Regions from separate parts of the uncultured Rossellomorea sp. genome, predicted to be linked through region 1. Evidence: riboswitches for the same ligand, from Rfam matches in the RefSeq annotation. Region 1 holds a riboswitch; each other region holds the start of a gene.
What was found. A riboswitch is a leader RNA that binds a small molecule or an ion and turns the genes downstream of it on or off. The one in region 1 is predicted to bind S-adenosylmethionine.

Region 1 (4,898 bases):
AAACAGGCGGAAGAACTTAAGCTAAATAACGTAATCTTTTTTGGAAAACGTCACGATATACCCTCTATTCTTTCCATGTCGGACATCTATGTGTTAGCAACTGTGAATGACAACTTTCCCTTATCCGTCATGGAAGCGATGTTTTCCCGGCAAGCGGTCATCTCCACCACATGTGGCGGACTTCCGGAAATGGTTCAGCATGAAGAAACAGGCATCCTTTGTGAACCTGGTAACGTCGAACAACTTGCACATGCGATAAAGCGTTTCATTACAAATAAGGAAGAACGTGACCGTTTTGCTAACGCTGCTGAATCCTATGCTCGTCAACACTTAACCAGTCAAGTTATGACGAGAAAAATTGAACAGATTTATCAAAGGTATTTATGAAGAAATGAGAAGGAGAATAAACTGATCCAGGACAGTTGAATATTTCAATAAGAAAATGGAGAATGAAGAATGATTTCATAACTCGTGCAAATATAAAGGAAAAGAGCTTGGTAAATTCCAAACTCTTTTCTTTTATTATTTATCTTCCTCAAACGTTCTCCTCTAACTCATCTATAATACTTTCTGCAGTTTTCTTACCGTTTTGAATACACGCACCAATGCCCACTCCGAAATACGAAGCTCCAGCCAGCTTCACTCGTGGTAGTTCGGTTGCGAGATTTTTATCTAACGATTGAACAGACTGACTATGCTCAAGATGATAGTTAGGCATAAGGTCTTTCCAATTTGTCACTTCGACAGAAATCGGGTCTCCGTCTATGCCGACACTTTTTCTGATATCGTCAAGTGCCGTGCGAACCAGTTCTGCCTCGCTAAATTCTTTCAACACTTTATAATGAGGATTTGTGCTTTTATAAAAAAGTCGCAATAAAAGATTTTGGTCATTGGACGTGTGCTTCCACTTCCGACTCGTCCATGTGCAGGCATCACATTTCACTTCGTTGCCTTTGGAGACGATGAATCCTGTGCCATCAGCAGGAAGTTCCTCAGCCGGTATATTAAATCCGAGGTAGATCGAAATCAGTGAAGAGTTTTTCAGTTTATTGAAATCAGGATCAAGTTTTTCATGAGTCAGAATCTTTTGGGCTACATCATGAGGTGTTGCGAATATTGCATAATCCGCTTGAATGCTCCCTTGACCACTGAGAGTCAGCTCATATTTGTCTCCTGTTTTTTGGAGCTTAGTAGTTTCCACTCCCTTTATGATTGTCGCACTGGAACATTTTTCTTCTAAACGTTCAATGATGGTTGATAAACCATTTTTAAACGATATGAACTTTTTATTGGATGGACCTTGGAATTTTTGTTTGTTTTTAGATAAACCTTTAATAATACTGCCGTATTCATTTTTATAATCAAGTAAGTATGGGAGTGTCGAAGCCAAAGTAAGTTTATGCAAATTTCCAGAATAGACGCCTGATAATACTGGGGCAACTTGATTCTCTACCAGTTCTTTACCTAGGAATGCTTCTAAAAATTCACCGATTGAACTTTCTTTTGTAAATTGTGTGTTTTCAGTTTCAAGATCTTTAAGTGCTGCATTCTTACCTTTTTCTGACACCAAGCTGCTATTTTGAAGGGACTCAACGCTCATAGGAATTCCGAAAATCGTGTCATGTGGAATCTTATGCAATTCTCCATTGGTATATATGTAAGATGTGCCTGTTTCATTATAGACAAGTTCATCTTGAAGATGAAGCTCATTAATGAGAGGGAGAACCCCTTCATTACGGGCCACGATGGAATCGGCTCCTGCTTCCATAATGAATTCCGCTTCTCTTACACTTCTAATTTTGCCGCCGAGCTGCTGATTACGCTCGATTAGTATTAACTTGATATCTATTTCTCGTTCTTTGGACATTTTTTGAAGATGGTACAGCGTTGTTAATCCTGTAATTCCTCCACCTACGACAACCACTGTCTTCATACGATTCACTCCAATAATTGCGTTTATGTATACAGATTATCATGTTTTTTGTTGATTAGAAAAAAAATCTGTGTCTGAATTGGGAAAAAGTATCGGGAATAAGGGGTTGAAGGCTGATTTGGGAGCATAATCTGCCAAGCTAAACCGTTTCTTTTCAACTTCAAATTTTTTATTTCAACTTACTCCAACACCCTATTCTACCTCTAATGATGCACCACTTTATATAAATACCAAGTTGACAACTATGAATACTCACCTATATAATAGATGTAATTCATGACAACTATATAATCACTTATCCAGAGAGGCAGAGGGACTGGCCCGATGATGCCTCAGCAACAGATTCTACATCATAGAACACTGTGCTAATTCCACAAGCAATTTGCTTGGAAGATGAGTTGAAGTTTTGTTACATAAAGCCTTCTTCTTATCTAATGGGAAGCGGGCTTTTTTCAATGACCCTTCCTCAATTCGGACACATTATAAGAGGAGTGATCACAATGGGAGAAATCCTACAAGAAGCGATTCATAATCGACGAAATGAATTAATTAACAAATTGATTATCCATAACATTTTCAAAAAAGGCCACAAACAATTATTCGAGTTGACGCTGCAGGAATTAGAGGACGAATTTAAATACATTCAGCAGGAAAGCCATCCGCACAGCGATGTAGGATCGATTAAATGGAAAAACTGTGCGAAGTTAACCAGCTAAAAAAGCCCCCATCCATGGAAGTGGATTGGGGCTTCCTTACTTTCCTATATTTAGGAATTTAAGCTAACTTTCTGCATTAACCCGGACACTTAAAGCATATATCTGTGCATGTATGCCAATGGTCGTAAACATGTTACCTGCACTCATTTTCGCACGCTACATTGACAAGTGATCAGTCCTTTTCTAAAATGACAAAGGATTGTTCTGGATGAAATTCATGTATGATACTATTTAATTTATATCATATAGTTTCCACCTCCCCCGGATTTCATATATCTTTCAAGGTTAGTCTAATCTCTTACAAAGGAATATACATATGTCCCTCAATCTGCAGCATTTTATGAACGAATTCATCGGCCTCGATAATTGGTCTCTCTTTTTTATCAGTATTTTCATTAATGTTGTCATCAGTATCCTTGGTTTTCTACCGAGTGTCTTCTTGACGGCCTTTAACATTTCCGTATTCGGGTTGTGGCCTGGAATCGGAATTTCCACCCTTGGTGAATCATTAGGAGCCATTGTTAGTTTTTATTTATATCGAAAAGGAATTAAGTTTGCTCGTATTGATCAGATACTTTCGAACAATTATTTTCTCAAATTAAAAGAGGCCTCAGGTACCGAATGGATCATACTTCTAATCTTATTTCGCATGGTCCCATTTGTGCCTTCAAGTGTGGTAACCGTTGCGGCTGCCTTTAGCTCTATTCCAATTGTGGTTTTTTCTGTGATCAGTTCCGTCGGCAAGATTCCTTCGTTGTTGATTGAGGCATTCGTGGTGGTGAATGTGTTGGGTGCGGATAAGGGGAAGGCTATTTTGTTAGGAGGTTCGGTGGTAGTCGGGATGTTTTATTTGGGATATCGTTGGAGGAAGAACTCAATTTCATGATTGTCACAGTTACGGAAACCACTCTCCTCCGGAACTGAAAAAAAAGACGTCCACCACATGGTACACGTCCTTTCTCCCCCATTACTTATTGTGCATTCACCTCGACAGCATCCTTCTTGTAATATTCTGCAAAGATCTCCGCAAATGCTTCTGTTGAGTTATACAATTCTACTAAATTATTTTCCACTCCGCCAAACTCAAGAAGCATGGCTCTCTCAGTTAGGTCCTGATTGTAAACCCCGTTACCTTCTGCTCTTGTTTTGATAAAGACTCCGCGGCTGATGCCAGGATACTTTTCTTCTAATTTAGCATTTAATTCTTTAGCGATTTTCAGGTTCTTTTCGAAGTTTTTGTTTTCTTTTCCTACAATAAAAAATAAGCGGGCATAGTTTTTGCCGTTAATGGTTTTGGTTGTGATGTTTCTTGGCTGGGAATCCCGGTGGATATCGATCAGGTAGGTTAGGTCATTGTCTTGAGCGATGGCTTCCTGGACCAGTCCCCTAGATAATTGATACGATTCGAAATACGTCCATGACTTATCTTTAAGTGCTTTATTTACATCCGTCTTATCTTGAACCGCACCAATTCCTCTTGATTCAAGCTCTTGCTTCAACTTTGATCCAACAGCAATGACATTAACCTTCTCATTTGTACTCGCCGGATCTTTAGAGTCGTTGTTTTTAATCAGTGGACTAAAGGCTTCCCAGCTGTGGGAATGATAAATGAAGACGGATTTTTCATCGATTTCCTGAATACCGTCTCCTGAGTTGTTGTTTGCTTGATCGATTTGACTCTGGTCAATTTCTTGATCTTTCAACTGATCTTCTGTTGGCGCCGGCGATTCGTTCGGAAGGTTCGTAATGTCCGTCCCTTTCCCTGCAACTGCTATATGAGTGTGATAATTTTCTATCCCTGGGATTTCCCGTCCAAATAAACTTCGTGGATCAAGTAGTGATACGTTCGTGACGCTCTCTAACCAATCAAAATCATTGTTTAATGCTGATTCATTAGTGACCCGGAGTCCAGTCATTTCCTGTGACAGCAGCATGAGAAACGTTTCCTTCGGGACGAGTTCAGACACCGATGAATACAATAAACTATCCACCCTCAATTTAATCGCTGTTGACGAGATCAACCATACGGTCAAATACATGAGGACAATACCGATCAATACTACCCGAATGATGGCCTTCATAGAGACGAATACTAGTGGGACTAAGCTATTGTTGTTTCGAGACTTATACGACATCATCAGTACCCCTATATAAAGTATTTAATAGTTAACTTTATGCAGGAGGTTGATAGAGTAGAAGGTTTTTTCAGGGATTCGGTCGGATTTCCTACTTCACCTTATACCGTGAAA
Region 2 (4,898 bases), on a different contig from region 1:
GGAGAAATACACCAGGCTAATGTGAAACAGGCACGCAATGGCGACAGTGATAATGATTATTAAAAGTGGTAATAAAACGGACAGTCCATGTTGTCCTTTCTTGTTCTCGTTGATACAATTTTTCTCTCTAGACATCCAACAACTATGTGTTTGCGGATCTCCATATCTGATTGGTGGAGTTTGATCAATTCATTGATTAAGAACCGCCTTCTTCCCCTTACAGATTCCCGCAAATGTTTGGACATCTCCGCCCCTCCATTAAATATTAATGAGAAAGAGTAGCCTGGTCATGGTCTTGGTGGAGACCTTGTTTTTTTCCATTCTTCACCAGACTATAGATGATTCCGGATATCCAGCCTAAAACCACCAATACATATGCTGCTGTTGATAATCCAGGACTCACTTCTCCAGCTTTTAATAATGTGTTTAAGTTGGTCAATACAATGAATCCACCTACTAATACTCCCAGCAAATAAGGTTGCAGGATCCGAACCAGCCATGCAGCAAGGGGAGCAGCAAGTACGCCACCAATGACAAAGGCACTTACCCAGAACCAGTTGAATTGTTCCCAGCCGAGAAAGATGACGAATCCTAAAGTGGCAGCTATCGTGACGACAAACTCACTTGTATCAACGGTCCCGACTACTTCTCTTGGTGTTGCATTCTTGTTTGCCAATAATACCGGTGTATTGATCGGCCCCCATCCCCCGCCTCCGATTGCATCAAAGAATCCAGCAACGGCACCCAAAGGAAAGAGGAATCGCTTTTTGGTCAGGATTGTCTTTTTGCCAACTTCTTGTCTCCTTGAGCCTGATTGTGAGAAAAATAGAAATCGAATGAAAATATATATACCTAAAATCAATAGAAAAGTAGAAATATATGGCTTGATCAATCCCCCTGGAATATTACTGAGAAATGCTGCACCAATAAAGGCACTTATGGCACCCGGGATTAATAACAACACCGCCATTCGTTTATTGACATTCCCAAATTTAAAATGTGATATTCCTGAAGCTGCCGTTGTCGCAATTTCAGACATATGAATGGAGGCTGAAGCGACAGCAGGGGCAACTCCGTAAGCTAATAAAAGTGAAGATGATGTTAAACCAAACGCCATACCCAGTGATCCATCCACTAACTGTGCAAAGAAACCTACAAGTGCAAAGATGATTAATTTTCTCATTTCGTTCCCTCTTTCTGATCTATTATTTATATTGGAATACTCGGAATTAAACCTAAAAAAAAGGCACTAAACCTGTATTAGGTTTAGAGCCTTTGGTTTTCCAATCAGCTCAAGCATTATTCCATTAAAAAACCTCTCCCAATAAGGAGAGGAATGGTTGATTCATTCAGCTCTTCCTTATCTTCCAGGCAATTTGCCTGCTGGACTTAGCACCTTCAATACATAGAGGTTGCTGCGGGATCATCAGACCAGTTTCTTCCCCCGGCTCTTCATAAGGATATGTTAAAACATAATTTATCTTAATATTCTTTCAATGTCAACACCTTTTCAAGCATTATATGCGTGTCAGACAAAATAATTCCTACTTGACAGGTAAACTTTATCTGAATTAAGATAAATTAAATCCCTTCCATATCCCCTATGCTCATTGGAAAACCAAAGGCACCCCACAATGCCTATGGTTTATTTTTTTGCTCTGTTTTCTAAATCATCTTGATTTTTTTGAAGGAGGAAGATCATGATTTCCAATCTGAACCAACTCAATCAAAGAAAAGTAATTCTTCATATTCTCGAAGCTGCCTTGCCAGAAATAAAAAAGGACCTGCACCGATTATCTCATTCACAACTTCTGGAGTATTACGAAAAAGAAATTCATACCCAACATCCACATTGTGGACTTCAATCGATCCACTTTCAATCATAACGACTCACATAAAAGAAAGCTCAGCCATCCTCTTGGCTGAGCTTTCTTTATGAGCCTTATACACTTACTTTCACCGGAGTGGCAACCCAATGACCTTTTGAGACTTCTACCAGCTCGGAATTCTCTAACTGATATTTGTCTTCATCCGTTTGCTCCTCTAGTAAGACACGTTCTTTTTGCTTCTCGATCTTTGGATCGGGGATTGGGATGGCAGAAAGCAATGATTTGGTGTACGGGTGCTTAGGATTGGAGTATAACTCTTCGCTGTCAGCCAGCTCTACAATTTTTCCTGCGTACATTACAGCAACCCGGTCACTAATATGCTTGACCATTGAGAGATCATGGGCAATAAATAAATAGGTAAGTCCGAGGCGTTGCTGCAGATCCTCTAATAGGTCTACAATTTGCGATTGAATCGAAACATCGAGAGCTGATAACGGCTCATCGCATACGATGAATTTCGGCTCTACGGCTAATGCACGGGCGATTCCGATCCTCTGCCTTTGTCCCCCAGAGAATTCATGTGGATAACGCTTTGCATGGGAGGCACTCAGTCCTACCATTTCCAATAGTTCCTCTACCCGATCTTTCCGTTCCTTCTTAGTCTTATAAAGACCGTGGATATCCAGCGCATGGCCAATAATATCAAGTACTTTGAATCTTGGATTAAGGGAAGCATATGGATCCTGAAAGATCATTTGCATATGGCGGCGCATCGCCTTCATTTCTCTTTTATTCATTCTGTTCACGGACATTCCTTGATAATAGACGTCACCTGCAGTAGGTTCATGAAGGCGAAGAATCGCTCTCCCCGTTGTGGATTTTCCAGAGCCTGATTCTCCTACAAGACCAAGAGTCTCCCCTTCCAGAATAAAGAAAGAGATATCATCCACTGCTTTAAGACGATTTCCTTTCCCCAGATCAAAGTGCTGTTGAAGAGACTTCACTTCAAGCAAGGGTCTTTCGCTCCTTGCTTGAAGTGGTGTCGGCTTCTTCTTTTTTTCTTCGTCGAGACGTGGCAAGGCATTCAGGAGCTTTAATGTATACGGATGTTTGGGCATTTCAAAAATCTCTTCAGTGGTTCCGGATTCCACAATCTCGCCTTCCTTCATCACTATCACCCGATCACACATTCCTGCCACCACACCAAGATCATGGGTGATCAAAATGATGGATGTACCGAAACGTTCCTGCATGTGCTTCATAACGTTGAGGATCTGCTTTTGTATCGTAACGTCCAAGGCGGTTGTTGGTTCATCGGCGATTAACAAGGTTGGCCGGCATGCGAGGGCGATGGCAATCATGACTCTCTGTCTCATACCACCGGAAAATTCGTGGGGATACTGATTATAACGCTCTGCACTATTGCGGATTCCCACTAATTTCAAAATTCCAATGGCTTCGGTTTTCGCTTCACTGCTGGACAAACCCTGATGCTTCATCAAGCTTTCGGCAATTTGTTTGCCAATTCGAATCGTCGGGTTCAAAGAGGTCATTGGATCCTGAAAGATCATCCCGATATCCCTACCGCGAATGCACTGCATCTCTTTTTCTGACTTGTCGGCTATGTTTTCACCCATAAAGAGAATTTCACCATGTTTTACATAAGAAGGCGGTGTGGGAAGAAGCCTCATGATGGACCGGGCCGTCACACTTTTCCCACTGCCTGACTCTCCAACGATTCCAAGGGTTTCCCCCTGTTTCACATCAAAGCTGATACCTCGAACGGCTTCAAATTCATCATCCATTGTTTGAAAGGATACTCGTAAGTTGGTTACTCTTAAAATTTCTTCCATCATTTCCACCTTCCACGACAATATGTAAAATTTTTTAAAATTTACATTGATTTTTCATAAATGTGTATTTAAAATATACTAAACAGATCGGAATAATGCAATTTGAATTTTATAAAGGAGGTTTGCATGAACAAATGGAAACGGTTAAAGCCACAAGCACGGGTTCCCCAGCTACCACAATGGTATCTGACATGCTCCAGCGAACGTACATCAATATGCAGCGCCGGACCATTTACAGATACCTTATTCTGATCTTGGGCTTACCAGTCAATCTGGTCGTCTTTTTCTTTTACCTCTATAGAAAAAGGAAAGATCCATTCTTAACGCAATTAAATCAAACAAAAGCAGAACTCTATGAAGAGGGTCTAAAAGATAAACGGCAACGTTCATTTGTCGAAGAGCTTCTTCAAAAGAAAGAATTCTTCAATCAACATACGCCTCTTCCTAGGATTCAAAAAAAGGCCGAACGCTTAGCCGAAGTTTATCTTGAACAGACTGCCGTTGAAAGAACGGAAAAACAGCTCGCTCTACAAGGTTTACAGAAAGTAACATACGATGAAACCTTTCAATCTCTTATTTCCAGTCCTTATTTTCTGATCCTTTCCTTTTTACCAGGCTCACCTATGTATCTATTGCTATTCTTGTATAGCAATCATTACATCAAATACATATTCGAGCGCCTTGTCATGAGCATGTTTGTGATCATAGGGGTCGCATTTCTCGTCTTTACGATCCTTTATATTTCACCTTTTAACCCGGCGGCAAATATTCTCGGTGAAACCGCTACAAAAGATCAAATCGCGGCATTCAACCACATATACGGTTTGGATCAACCTTACCTCGTCCAGTTATGGAATACGATTAAAGGGATCGCAACCTTTGATCTTGGATCTTCATTCACAGGGAATGAAGAAGTATCCTCCAGTATTGCGAGGAAATTTCCGATCACCCTTACGCTTGCTGTGATTTCTCTCTTGATGGCGATTGCAATCGCCATACCGATTGGGATCATATCTGCGACGAAAACAAGATCATTTTTTGATTATACGTTTATGTTCCTTGCCCTGATCGGCTTATCCATCCCGAATTTTTGGCAAGGATTGATTTTCATCCTGAACTTTTCAATTAAGTGGAAGTGGCTTCCTGCTACGTATAGTCCCAACAACTGGCTGTCGATCATCATGCCCGCTGTGGTTCTCGGAACTGCTCTTACGGC
Region 3 (4,898 bases), on a different contig from region 1:
CGACGTCAGACAATCCGATGAAGAGTTGTTTCAGCCGAAGCATGATTATTATCGGGAGAAATACGGAATGTAGAATAGAAGAGCTCATTTTGTCAGATCTGATGAGATGAGCTTTTTACTGTAACACAGTTATCTTTGTTCATGGGAGGCGAGGGGGTGCAGGGAACCTATCTCCCAACCTGACATACCGGACAAAAATACAACCGCCTCGAAGCTGCGACCGTCTTCTCAATTTCACTCCCACAAATAAAGCATGATGCTCCTTCCCGATTGAATACCCAATGTCGATATTTTGAGCGCTTCTCTCCTTGAGCTTTTAACTTATCAACAAGTTCAAGATCGTTTGTAATTCCCCCAGTCTTATAGGATTGCATCATTAAATGAATGATTGCCTCTGATGTTTTCATCAATTGATCTTTCGTACAGTCAATCGGACGGAGAGAAGGGTGGATGCCTGCTGCAAACATGATCTCAGATCTCAAATAATTCCCGATTCCTGCTACAAACCCTTGATCTAATAAAAGAATCGACCACTTTCTTTTGTAGAATCGTTTGTCTTTCATTCTTTGGAGCAACTCGTCCGCTGTTACTTCTTCACTCAAAATATCGGGTCCCACTTTTGCAACGAAAGGATGCTCAGGTACCTCTTCATCACGGAGGACTTCAATATCAGATGCACTGTAAAGAAGTGCCGACTTTTTCTCATTATGTAGAGCCAATCTGAGCTGGCGGTTTGTCTTCGGATAATTGTAAAGGTTCCTGATGTACCACTTTCCATAGAGTTGATTGTGTGAATAAATGGTGTAGCCATTGTCAAAGCGGATAAGCATGGCTTTTCCTTTCGTATCCACTCTGGTCACGATCGATCCTTTTAAAAGGTCTTCGTACTCTTCTAAATGAGGGAAGGCAAAGTACACATCTTGTACGTTTTTATTTTTAAGAGCGCGCTCTACTCCATCTGCAGCTCTTCTGATTTCCGGACCTTCTGGCATGGCAGTTTCTCCTTTTTTAGTATAGTTGTTCCCTTTTTTCTTTCCGAAGTAACATTCGGATAGGCTGGGCTGCTCATCTGTTTCATGTTCTTGACATTATTCCAATATATTGATAAAGTTTTAAAAAATCTACATATTTTCTTATCCAGAGAGGTGGAGGGACTGGCCCTTTGAAGCCTCAGCAACAGGTCTGTGAAGATACTGTGCTAATTCCAGCGGGTGATTCAAACCTGATAGATAGGAGCAATCTTTTATTTGTCGGTGACGCACTCGTTCAGGGTGCGTTTTTTGTTTGTCCACTTATTCCACAATATATTCAGGAGGAAGGGTGTTTTTTTATGGAACACGCAGGTCAGAGTTTTAAAAGGAAGATGAAGACACGGCATTTGGTGATGCTGTCTCTTGGAGGGGTGATCGGAACCGGGCTATTCTTGAGTTCGGGTTATACGATTCATCAGGCTGGACCGTTTGGGACGATCCTTGCTTATTTGATTGGGGCGCTGGTTGTTTATCTTGTGATGCTTTGCTTAGGCGAGCTTTCTGTCCATATGCCGGAGACGGGATCCTTTCATAGTTATGCTGCAAAGTTCATTGGTCCAGGCACCGGTTACACGGTGGGCTGGTTATATTGGCTGACATGGACAGTGGCATTGGGGTCGGAGTTTACGGCGGCTGGCTTGATGATGCAGCGCTGGTTTCCTTCGATTAGTGTATGGATATGGAGCGCGGTCTTTGCTGCGTTGATTTTTGGACTTAATGCATGGTCAGTGCGGTTTTTTGCTGAATCTGAATTTTGGTTTTCTTTAGTAAAAGTGATTTCGATTGTTGCGTTTATTGTGATCGGGGCAGGGGCGATTGTCGGGTTCATCCCTCTCGGTCAATCAGAGCCCGCTCCGTTTTTCTCGAATATCACAAGTTCAGGGTTGTTTCCGAATGGGGCATTTGCCATCTTGATGACCATGCTTGCCGTGAACTTTGCCTTTTCAGGAACAGAATTGATCGGGGTTGCGGCGGGAGAAACGGAGAATCCATCAAAATCGATTCCTAAAGCTATCCGCACCACGCTTGTGAGATTGATCATCTTTTATGTAGGGACGATTGTCGTATTATCTGCTTTATTACCGAGCCAGTCAGCCGGTATATTGGAAAGTCCTTTCGTAGCGGTGCTAGGACGGATTGGAATCCCATATGCCGCCGATATCATGAATTTTGTTATTATAACGGCCATTTTATCAGCCGCAAACTCAGGTTTGTATGCTTCTTCCAGAATGCTATGGTCGCTGGCAGATAAGCAAACCATCTCACCGATCTTTGCCAAATTGACTGATAGGGGAGTCCCTCTCAATGCGATTGTATGCAGCATGCTGGGAGGGGGACTGGCCTTGCTTTCAAGCATCATTGCACCGGGAACGGTCTACATCGTATTGGTTTCGGTCTCAGGCCTTGCGGTAGTGATCGTGTGGATGAGCATTAGTGCTGCCCAATTTCTATTTCGAAGACAGTATATAAAGGAAGGAAACGATGTGAAAGATCTGGCTTATCGGACGCCGCTCTACCCACTCGTTCCCATTGCGTCATTTCTGCTTTGTCTAGCTTCTTGTATCGGCATTGCCTTTGATCCCACTCAGAGGATAGCCCTTTATTGCGGAATCCCGTTTATCGTCCTTTGCTATGGAAGCTATTATCTAACACAATACGTAAAGAAAAGAGGAAAAGGTTATGTCGAATCAACTGAAGCTAAATCCCATTGATAGTATTTTACAAAAACATTCCCCACTGATTTTAGATGGAGCATTAGCCACAGAGCTGGAATCCCATGGCTTTGATTTAAACGATTCCCTTTGGTCTGCCCGTATACTTCTTGAAAAACCGGAAGCGATTGAGAAGGTTCATGCTGATTATTTCCGTGCAGGAGCCGATTGTGCGATTACAGCCAGCTACCAGGCAACGGTGGATGGTTTTAAAAAGCGAGGAATAGAGAAACCTGAAGCGCTGGAATTAATCAAGAGAACGGTTACTCTTGCCAAACAGGCCCGGGATGAATTCTGGAAGGAAGAGAAGGGCAATGCGAATCGGCCGAAACCAATCGTTGCAGGTTCTGTAGGACCTTACGGGGCATACCTTGCTGACGGCTCTGAATACGTTGGGAACTATGGAGTAAGTGATCAACATTTAGCAGATTTCCATTTTCCAAGAATCCAGGCATTAGTGGAGGCGGGTGCTGATTTGTTGGCATTCGAAACCATCCCGTCCTTGCAGGAAGCAAAGGTACTAGCTTCACTTCTGAAAGAATTTCCAGATACCTGCGCCTGGCTGTCTTTTTCATTAAAGGATGGAGAGACGATAAGTGATGGAACGGGGATTGAAGAGTGCGCGTGTGTGTTCAATGACGATGAACAAATCGCTGCAATTGGTGTGAATTGTGCACCAATTCCTGCGGCCAAGAAGGCGATAAGCGTATTAAGCAGAAACACTGACAAACCACTCATCGTGTACCCGAACTCAGGTGAGTCTTACAATGCTGAGACCAAAACGTGGCATGGGGAGGAAGGGTGCTCGGCGTTTGATGAGCAATCAGTAGTTTGGTACGAGGCAGGTGCCCGTATCATTGGTGGTTGCTGCCGGACGGATCCGGGTCAAATTGAGGCGTTGGCGAAGAGATGGAGGTAGGCAGTAACACTTTAAATACAAAAAGCCCAAGTAATACATCCACTTGGGCTTTTACATTATCTTCGCTACATTATTTAATAGAGAACGTCTCTTTTATCAGCAGGTCCTCAGGTGATTTCCCGATTTGATCTTGATGGAAGTAATCTCTGATGACTCCATCTTTTAAATAATTGACGATTGAGACCATTGTCATACCTTGATCTAAGGCGAGGTAGGCTTGTGTCACTTCACCTGTTTCCACATTGACTGAATCAAGGAAGCCGTATTTCCCGTACATATCGAAACGTTTCAACGCTTGGATGTTTTTGAACGCTTCCATCGGTGCGTATTCAAGTGCAAGGAAAGTGGCGTGTGGAGTGACAGTGCCATCTGACTTATAGCCGTCCATGCCTAATGGAGTAGCGGCAAATTCTGAATAGTTATCCGGTGTGGCTGCTGGTGACATGCCCCAGGCTGCATACCCTTGCTCTTTAGCATATTGAATCTGGATGTCTACATGACGCTTATTGTTCAAGCCAAGTGCGTTCTTCCCGAGTTCTTTCTCCTTCAGTACAAGCTGTGGCATCAATGCTTCAAACATGCTTCCTCCCCAGCTTGGTACATATTTAGTGCCCTTGTAGCTGTAATGTCCTTCGAAGACATCTACGCCGTCATATGTTTCTGTATATCCTTCAGGAATTTGAGCCTGCCAATCCCAGCTTTCAGGCATGGTGCGGAACATTCTCCACCAATGTTCTTCCGGTACGTCCTCTTTCCCGATGGCGATGTAGCTTGCTACGCGTGGTTCAGTATAGAAGGCACCATAATGATGAGAAGTATAGCTCTCGGTTGCTACATCATATCCGCCCAGCATTTGTCCTACTTCCGGTGTGTAAAGAGTGGAATAATCCATGTCCTCTACTAATGCGTGGGTCTCTTCATAGAGTTCCGGATACGCTTGTCCCACTACAACGAGTCCTGCAGATAGCCATCCATTATCAACAGTTGAAATGAATTGCCCCCAATCTGTCATGAGCGTTGCATCTTCTGTATAGTACCAGTTGTAAAATAATCCGTTCCATTTTTCCATAGCTTTTAATGAATTCAACGTCTTTTCGATGTTTGTCACGGCATCTTCACGTGAGATCAGGCCGACTTCCTCAGCTGAAATCGTACTCATCATATACATGGCGATGTTCGTTGGTGACGTGAATTTCTGGGCATTGATCTCCCCATTATCCATTCGTACGGCATCAT
Region 4 (4,898 bases), on a different contig from region 1:
CATCTGACGGCTGATCGTACAACAGGCATTGTTTCCCGTGGAGGTTCAATCATGGCACAATGGTGTCTTGCCCATCATAAAGAGAACTTTCTTTATTCCCATTTTGAAGATATATGTAAGATTTTAAAAGCCTATGATATCTCCGTTTCCTTAGGAGATGGTTTAAGACCCGGATCAATTGCTGATGCGAATGATGAAGCACAGTTTGCCGAGCTTGAAACATTAGGCGAGCTAACCAAAATTGCTTGGAAGCATGATGTACAAGTCATGATTGAAGGCCCTGGTCATGTACCGATGCATATGATTAAAGAGAATGTGGATAAGCAAATGGAAATCTGTCATGAAGCTCCTTTTTATACCTTGGGGCCATTAACGACAGATATTGCACCGGGGTATGATCACATTACTTCCGCCATAGGGGCTGCCATGATCGGTTGGTTTGGGACAGCCATGCTGTGCTATGTAACACCGAAAGAGCATCTGGGATTACCGAATAAAGATGATGTGAGAGAAGGTGTCATTGCTTATAAAATCGCAGCACATGCAGCGGATTTGGCGAAAGGCCATCCAGGGGCACAAGTCAGAGATAATGCCGTTTCTAAGGCTCGATTTGAATTTAGATGGAATGACCAATTTAATTTATCCCTGGACCCGGAGCGTGCAAGGGAGTATCATGATGAAACACTTCCTGCAGAAGGGGCAAAAACGGCCCATTTTTGTTCAATGTGTGGCCCGAAATTTTGTTCAATGAGAATATCACATGACATAAGGGGAATGAAGGAGACTAGCATGAATGATGCTCATAAGGAAATAGAAAAAGGATTGAAAGAAAAATCGAAGGAGTTTGTGGAAAATGGATCAAACATCTATCGATAAACCTTCTTGTCATGTACTGAAATTGAAGAATGAGATCGTAAAGCTCAATCAGAGAGTCATCCAACTCGAAAAAGAAGTGAAGAGCATTCAGGAAAACTGCAGACATGTCTTTTATGAAACGGATGTAACAAGATCTTGTATCAAATGTCATTATGTAGAAAGTACCTATTATTAGAAACGTGTAAGGTATTAATTAAATTTCTTTTGACAGCTTATATGTACCGTGCTACGATTATTACAAATTTCGGAATAGTAAATGAATATATTTGTAACTCTTATTGAGAGTGGTGGAGGGACTGGCCCTGTGAAACCCGGCAACCATTCAACCGATGTGTTGAAAAGGTGCTAATTCCTGCAAAGCACTTTGCTTTGGAAAATAAGAGAGGATTCTCATAAACATGAAGCCCTCTCTTTCGCAAGAGAGGGCTTTTCGTTTTTATGAAAGAAAAATTAAATAGACAAATGCAATAGGTGCTGAGTCATGCTCAGCTAAAAGGGAAGACCGGTGAAAATCCGGCACGGTCCCGCCACTGTAATGGGGAGCGACTTATCATTCAACCACTATTTCTGTTGAAATGGGAAGGGATAAGAAGCTGTGAACCTAAGTCAGGAGACCTGCCTGTTGTATGCGCTTATGCTCTACGTGGATATAGAGAGGGGTGAGGAATACGTGTTGAGAATACAAGATTGTCTCAACTCAAGTTAGTGATGCGTATGAATCTCTCTTTCATTTGAAAGGGAGATTTTTTTGTTGATGACAACCATATCAAGTATAAGGAGTGAGGATTGAATGAGTAAGGTGATCAGTTCAAATTTAGGATATCCAAGAATCGGTGAAAAGCGTGAATGGAAAAAGACGCTGGAACAATTTTGGGCAGGGAAGATTGAAAAGGATTCCTTCTTAGAACAAATGGAGGAAATACGAGTCAACCATTTGAAGAAGCAACTGGATCAGGGAATTGATTTGATTCCGGTTGGAGATTTCAGCTCATATGATCATGTGCTTGATACAGCCGTCATGTTCGGCTTGGTTCCTAAGAGGTTTCATTATGGTGGGGGTAAGGTCTCTCTTGAAACGTATTTTGAAATGGCCAGAGGATCAAAGGACGCGGTGGCACTGGAAATGACAAAATGGTTTAACACCAACTATCACTATCTCGTCCCTGAACTTGATGGGATCGTTCCCCGGTTGGTGGAAAATCGTCCCCTCCATTTTTTTAGGGAGGCAAAAGAAAAACTGGGTATAGAAGGAAAACCGGTTATCTTAGGTCCGTTCACATTTGTGAAATTGTCCAAAGGGTATGATAACGGGGACTATAAAACCATCGTTGATCAATTTGTCCCTCTTTATGCTGAAGTATTGCGTGATTTACAGGAAGAGGGTGTAGAGTGGGTACAAATGGATGAACCGATCTTGTGCACATCCATCGGGGATGAAGAGATGGATCAATTTAAAGAAGTCTATCAAACACTTAAAGAATCCTGCCCCGGGTTAAAGATCATCCTCCAAACCTATTATGATAGTTTGGAAAGGTACCAGCGGGTGTTAGCACTCCCAGTGGACGGCATAGGGATAGATTTTATGCATGATCGTGGTAAGAATTTGGCGGCGCTGAAAAGATTTGGTTTTCCTAAAGATAAATTCCTGGCTGCCGGCATTCTTGATGGCAGGAATATTTGGAGAAGTAATCTTGCTGATACCCATTCGCTTCTATCGTTCATTGCAGGGTATGTTCCGAGTGATCGCTTGATCATACAACCATCATGCAGTTTACTTCATGTACCTGTAACCTTGCAGAATGAAGAAGCAATTGATACACCTCTCATTGACGCTCTATCATTTGCTGATGAGAAATTACATGAAATCACAATTTTAACGAAGGGGATTCGTGAGGGAGTCGAGACAATAGAAGATGAGATTGCTCAAAGTGTAACGGCGATTAAGAATTTAAACGAATCACCCCTGCGCAATAATAGGGAGGTGCAGGAAGAGGTTGAGGAATTGCAACCCGATAATGTAGGGAGAAAGGATCCTTTCCATATTCGTAAACTGGAACAGGCGAAGTACTTTTCATTACCTTTTCTACCTACCACTACAATAGGAAGTTTTCCTCAAACCCAGGAAGTAAGAAGGCAAAGGTTGAAATGGAGGAAGGGAGAACTTTCTGATGGGGAGTATCAACAATATATTCATGCGGAAATAAAACGCTGGATTGAAATTCAGGAACAAATAGGTCTTGATGTGTTTGTACATGGGGAATTCGAGCGGACTGATATGGTTGAATTCTTTGGTGAGAAATTAGATGGTTTTCAATTTACGAAGTTTGGATGGGTACAATCATACGGTTCCAGATGTGTGAAGCCACCACTCATTTACGGTGATGTGAATTTTAAAGAACCGATGACGGTTAAAGAAACCGTATATGCCCAATCATTAACCGATAAACCGGTTAAAGGGATGTTAACGGGCCCGATCACGATTCTAAATTGGTCATTTATTCGGAATGATATATCACGATATGAAGTATCGAATCAAATCGCACTTTCTCTCCAAAAAGAGATAGAGGAATTAGAAGCCCATGGGATTCGCATGATACAAGTCGATGAGCCGGCACTTAGGGAAGGTCTGCCTTTAAAGAGTGAAAATTGGGAGGAATATCTAAAGGCTGCCGTTTATGCCTTCAGATTGGCCACTTCATCTGTACAGAAGCAAACCCAGGTCCACACACATATGTGCTATTCGGATTTTGAAGATATTATAGATGCCATCAGTGATCTGGATGCTGATGTCATCTCGATTGAAACATCAAGAAGTCATGGGGAGTTGATCCATGTTTTTGAAGATTATACGTATGACAAAGGGATTGGTCTCGGGGTATATGACATTCATAGTCCACGGGTGCCGAAACGTGAAGAATTAATCCGCAATATACATCGGGCTCTGGAAGTGCTGGATCCCCATTTATTCTGGGTCAACCCGGATTGTGGTTTGAAAACACGTGGGATCGATGAGACGGTCTTAGCTCTTAAAACCATGGTGGAAGCTGCGGAACAAGTGCGTGAAGAAGTGCTTCTTAAAAATGAAAGATAATAGACGGAGAACGAAGAGAAATATGATCGAGTGTAGCTGTACGCTCGTGTGATCCACCTTTACAAAACGCAGGGCGCAGGTGAAAGGAAGTGCGTCCTGCTCATAAGGAGAGAAAGAAAATGCCATACATAGCCATAGGAAGAATCATTCAAGTATTTAATGAACATCAGCCAAATCGCACTATCCTATATTTGGTGAGTGATAAGGGGATTGATGAGTTCCCAAAAGGGAGGGTTACATTAAAAACCGCTTTAGAATGGCAGGCTAAAGAAATGATATGTAATGTTTATGCTCCCAGTTAAAAAACGAGAGGGAAGAAAAATAAGCTTCCCAAAATCCTTTCAATTGTGTTAACTTAATGTTATACATAGTTTACATACACAAGGGGGATTTGAAAGTGAACGGAGAAAAACTAAGGATGATCATTCACTGTGCCATCTTTGCTGCGATTACGGGGATTTTCGCTCAAATCGAGATTCCACTGCCACTCGTACCAATCAGCGGACAAACATTGGCAGTAGGAATTACCGCGACGATTCTTGGAAGCCGATATGGAGCGTTTGCCATGGTTTGCTATGCAGCCCTGGGAGCAGTGGGTGTTCCTGTATTTGCGGGCTTCAGTGGAGGGGCACAGGTACTGGTCGGTCCTACGGGAGGCTATATTTTCGGCTTTATCGTAGCGGCTTTCTTTACAGGCTTCATTCTTGAAAAAACCAAATTCACCATTCCGATGGCGATGATTGCCAATACAGTCGGAATGATCATTACGTTGATCCTGGGTACCATTCAACTTAAATTTGTAGCCGATCTTAGCTGGAATCAGGCAATGGCAGCAGGTGTATATCCATTTATCGTAGTTGGACTTATCAAAGCATTCCTGGCCAGTTGGATTGGAATCACTGTAAGACAACGACTGGTTCAGGCGAGGTTA

Region 2: another riboswitch for S-adenosylmethionine. It lies ahead of Q1B03_RS15805 (sulfite exporter TauE/SafE family protein); the one in region 1 lies ahead of Q1B03_RS11225 (Fur-regulated basic protein FbpA).
Region 3: another riboswitch for S-adenosylmethionine. It lies ahead of mmuP (S-methylmethionine permease); the one in region 1 lies ahead of Q1B03_RS11225 (Fur-regulated basic protein FbpA).
Region 4: another riboswitch for S-adenosylmethionine. It lies ahead of metE (5-methyltetrahydropteroyltriglutamate--homocysteine S-methyltransferase); the one in region 1 lies ahead of Q1B03_RS11225 (Fur-regulated basic protein FbpA).

The regions. Positions count from the first base shown of each region.
Region 1 covers NZ_CANKZT010000002.1:868,083-872,980, reverse strand. The annotation lists gene Q1B03_RS11235 (glycosyltransferase family 4 protein) at 1-387, shown strand, start outside; gene Q1B03_RS11230 (protoporphyrinogen oxidase) at 536-1,933, opposite strand; SAM riboswitch class I at 2,226-2,333, shown strand; gene Q1B03_RS11225 (Fur-regulated basic protein FbpA) at 2,434-2,649, shown strand; gene Q1B03_RS11220 (TVP38/TMEM64 family protein) at 2,966-3,535, shown strand; gene Q1B03_RS11215 (stage II sporulation protein P) at 3,621-4,787, opposite strand; gene Q1B03_RS11210 (DUF2975 domain-containing protein) at 4,886-4,898, opposite strand, start outside.
Region 2 covers NZ_CANKZT010000004.1:264,929-269,826, reverse strand. The annotation lists gene Q1B03_RS15805 (sulfite exporter TauE/SafE family protein) at 266-1,183, opposite strand; SAM riboswitch class I at 1,358-1,461, opposite strand; gene Q1B03_RS15800 (hypothetical protein) at 1,701-1,886, shown strand; gene Q1B03_RS15795 (ABC transporter ATP-binding protein) at 1,943-3,682, opposite strand; gene Q1B03_RS15790 (ABC transporter permease) at 3,862-4,898, shown strand, end outside.
Region 3 covers NZ_CANKZT010000008.1:128,923-133,820, forward strand. The annotation lists gene Q1B03_RS20205 (isochorismatase family protein) at 1-73, shown strand, start outside; gene nei (endonuclease VIII) at 168-992, opposite strand; SAM riboswitch class I at 1,131-1,236, shown strand; gene mmuP (S-methylmethionine permease) at 1,331-2,743, shown strand; gene mmuM (homocysteine S-methyltransferase) at 2,712-3,662, shown strand; gene Q1B03_RS20225 (glucoamylase family protein) at 3,733-4,898, opposite strand, start outside.
Region 4 covers NZ_CANKZT010000001.1:1,293,129-1,298,026, reverse strand. The annotation lists gene thiC (phosphomethylpyrimidine synthase ThiC) at 1-876, shown strand, start outside; gene Q1B03_RS06680 (hypothetical protein) at 854-1,051, shown strand; SAM riboswitch class I at 1,149-1,259, shown strand; cobalamin riboswitch at 1,329-1,514, shown strand; gene metE (5-methyltetrahydropteroyltriglutamate--homocysteine S-methyltransferase) at 1,667-3,967, shown strand; gene Q1B03_RS06670 (biotin transporter BioY) at 4,386-4,898, shown strand, end outside.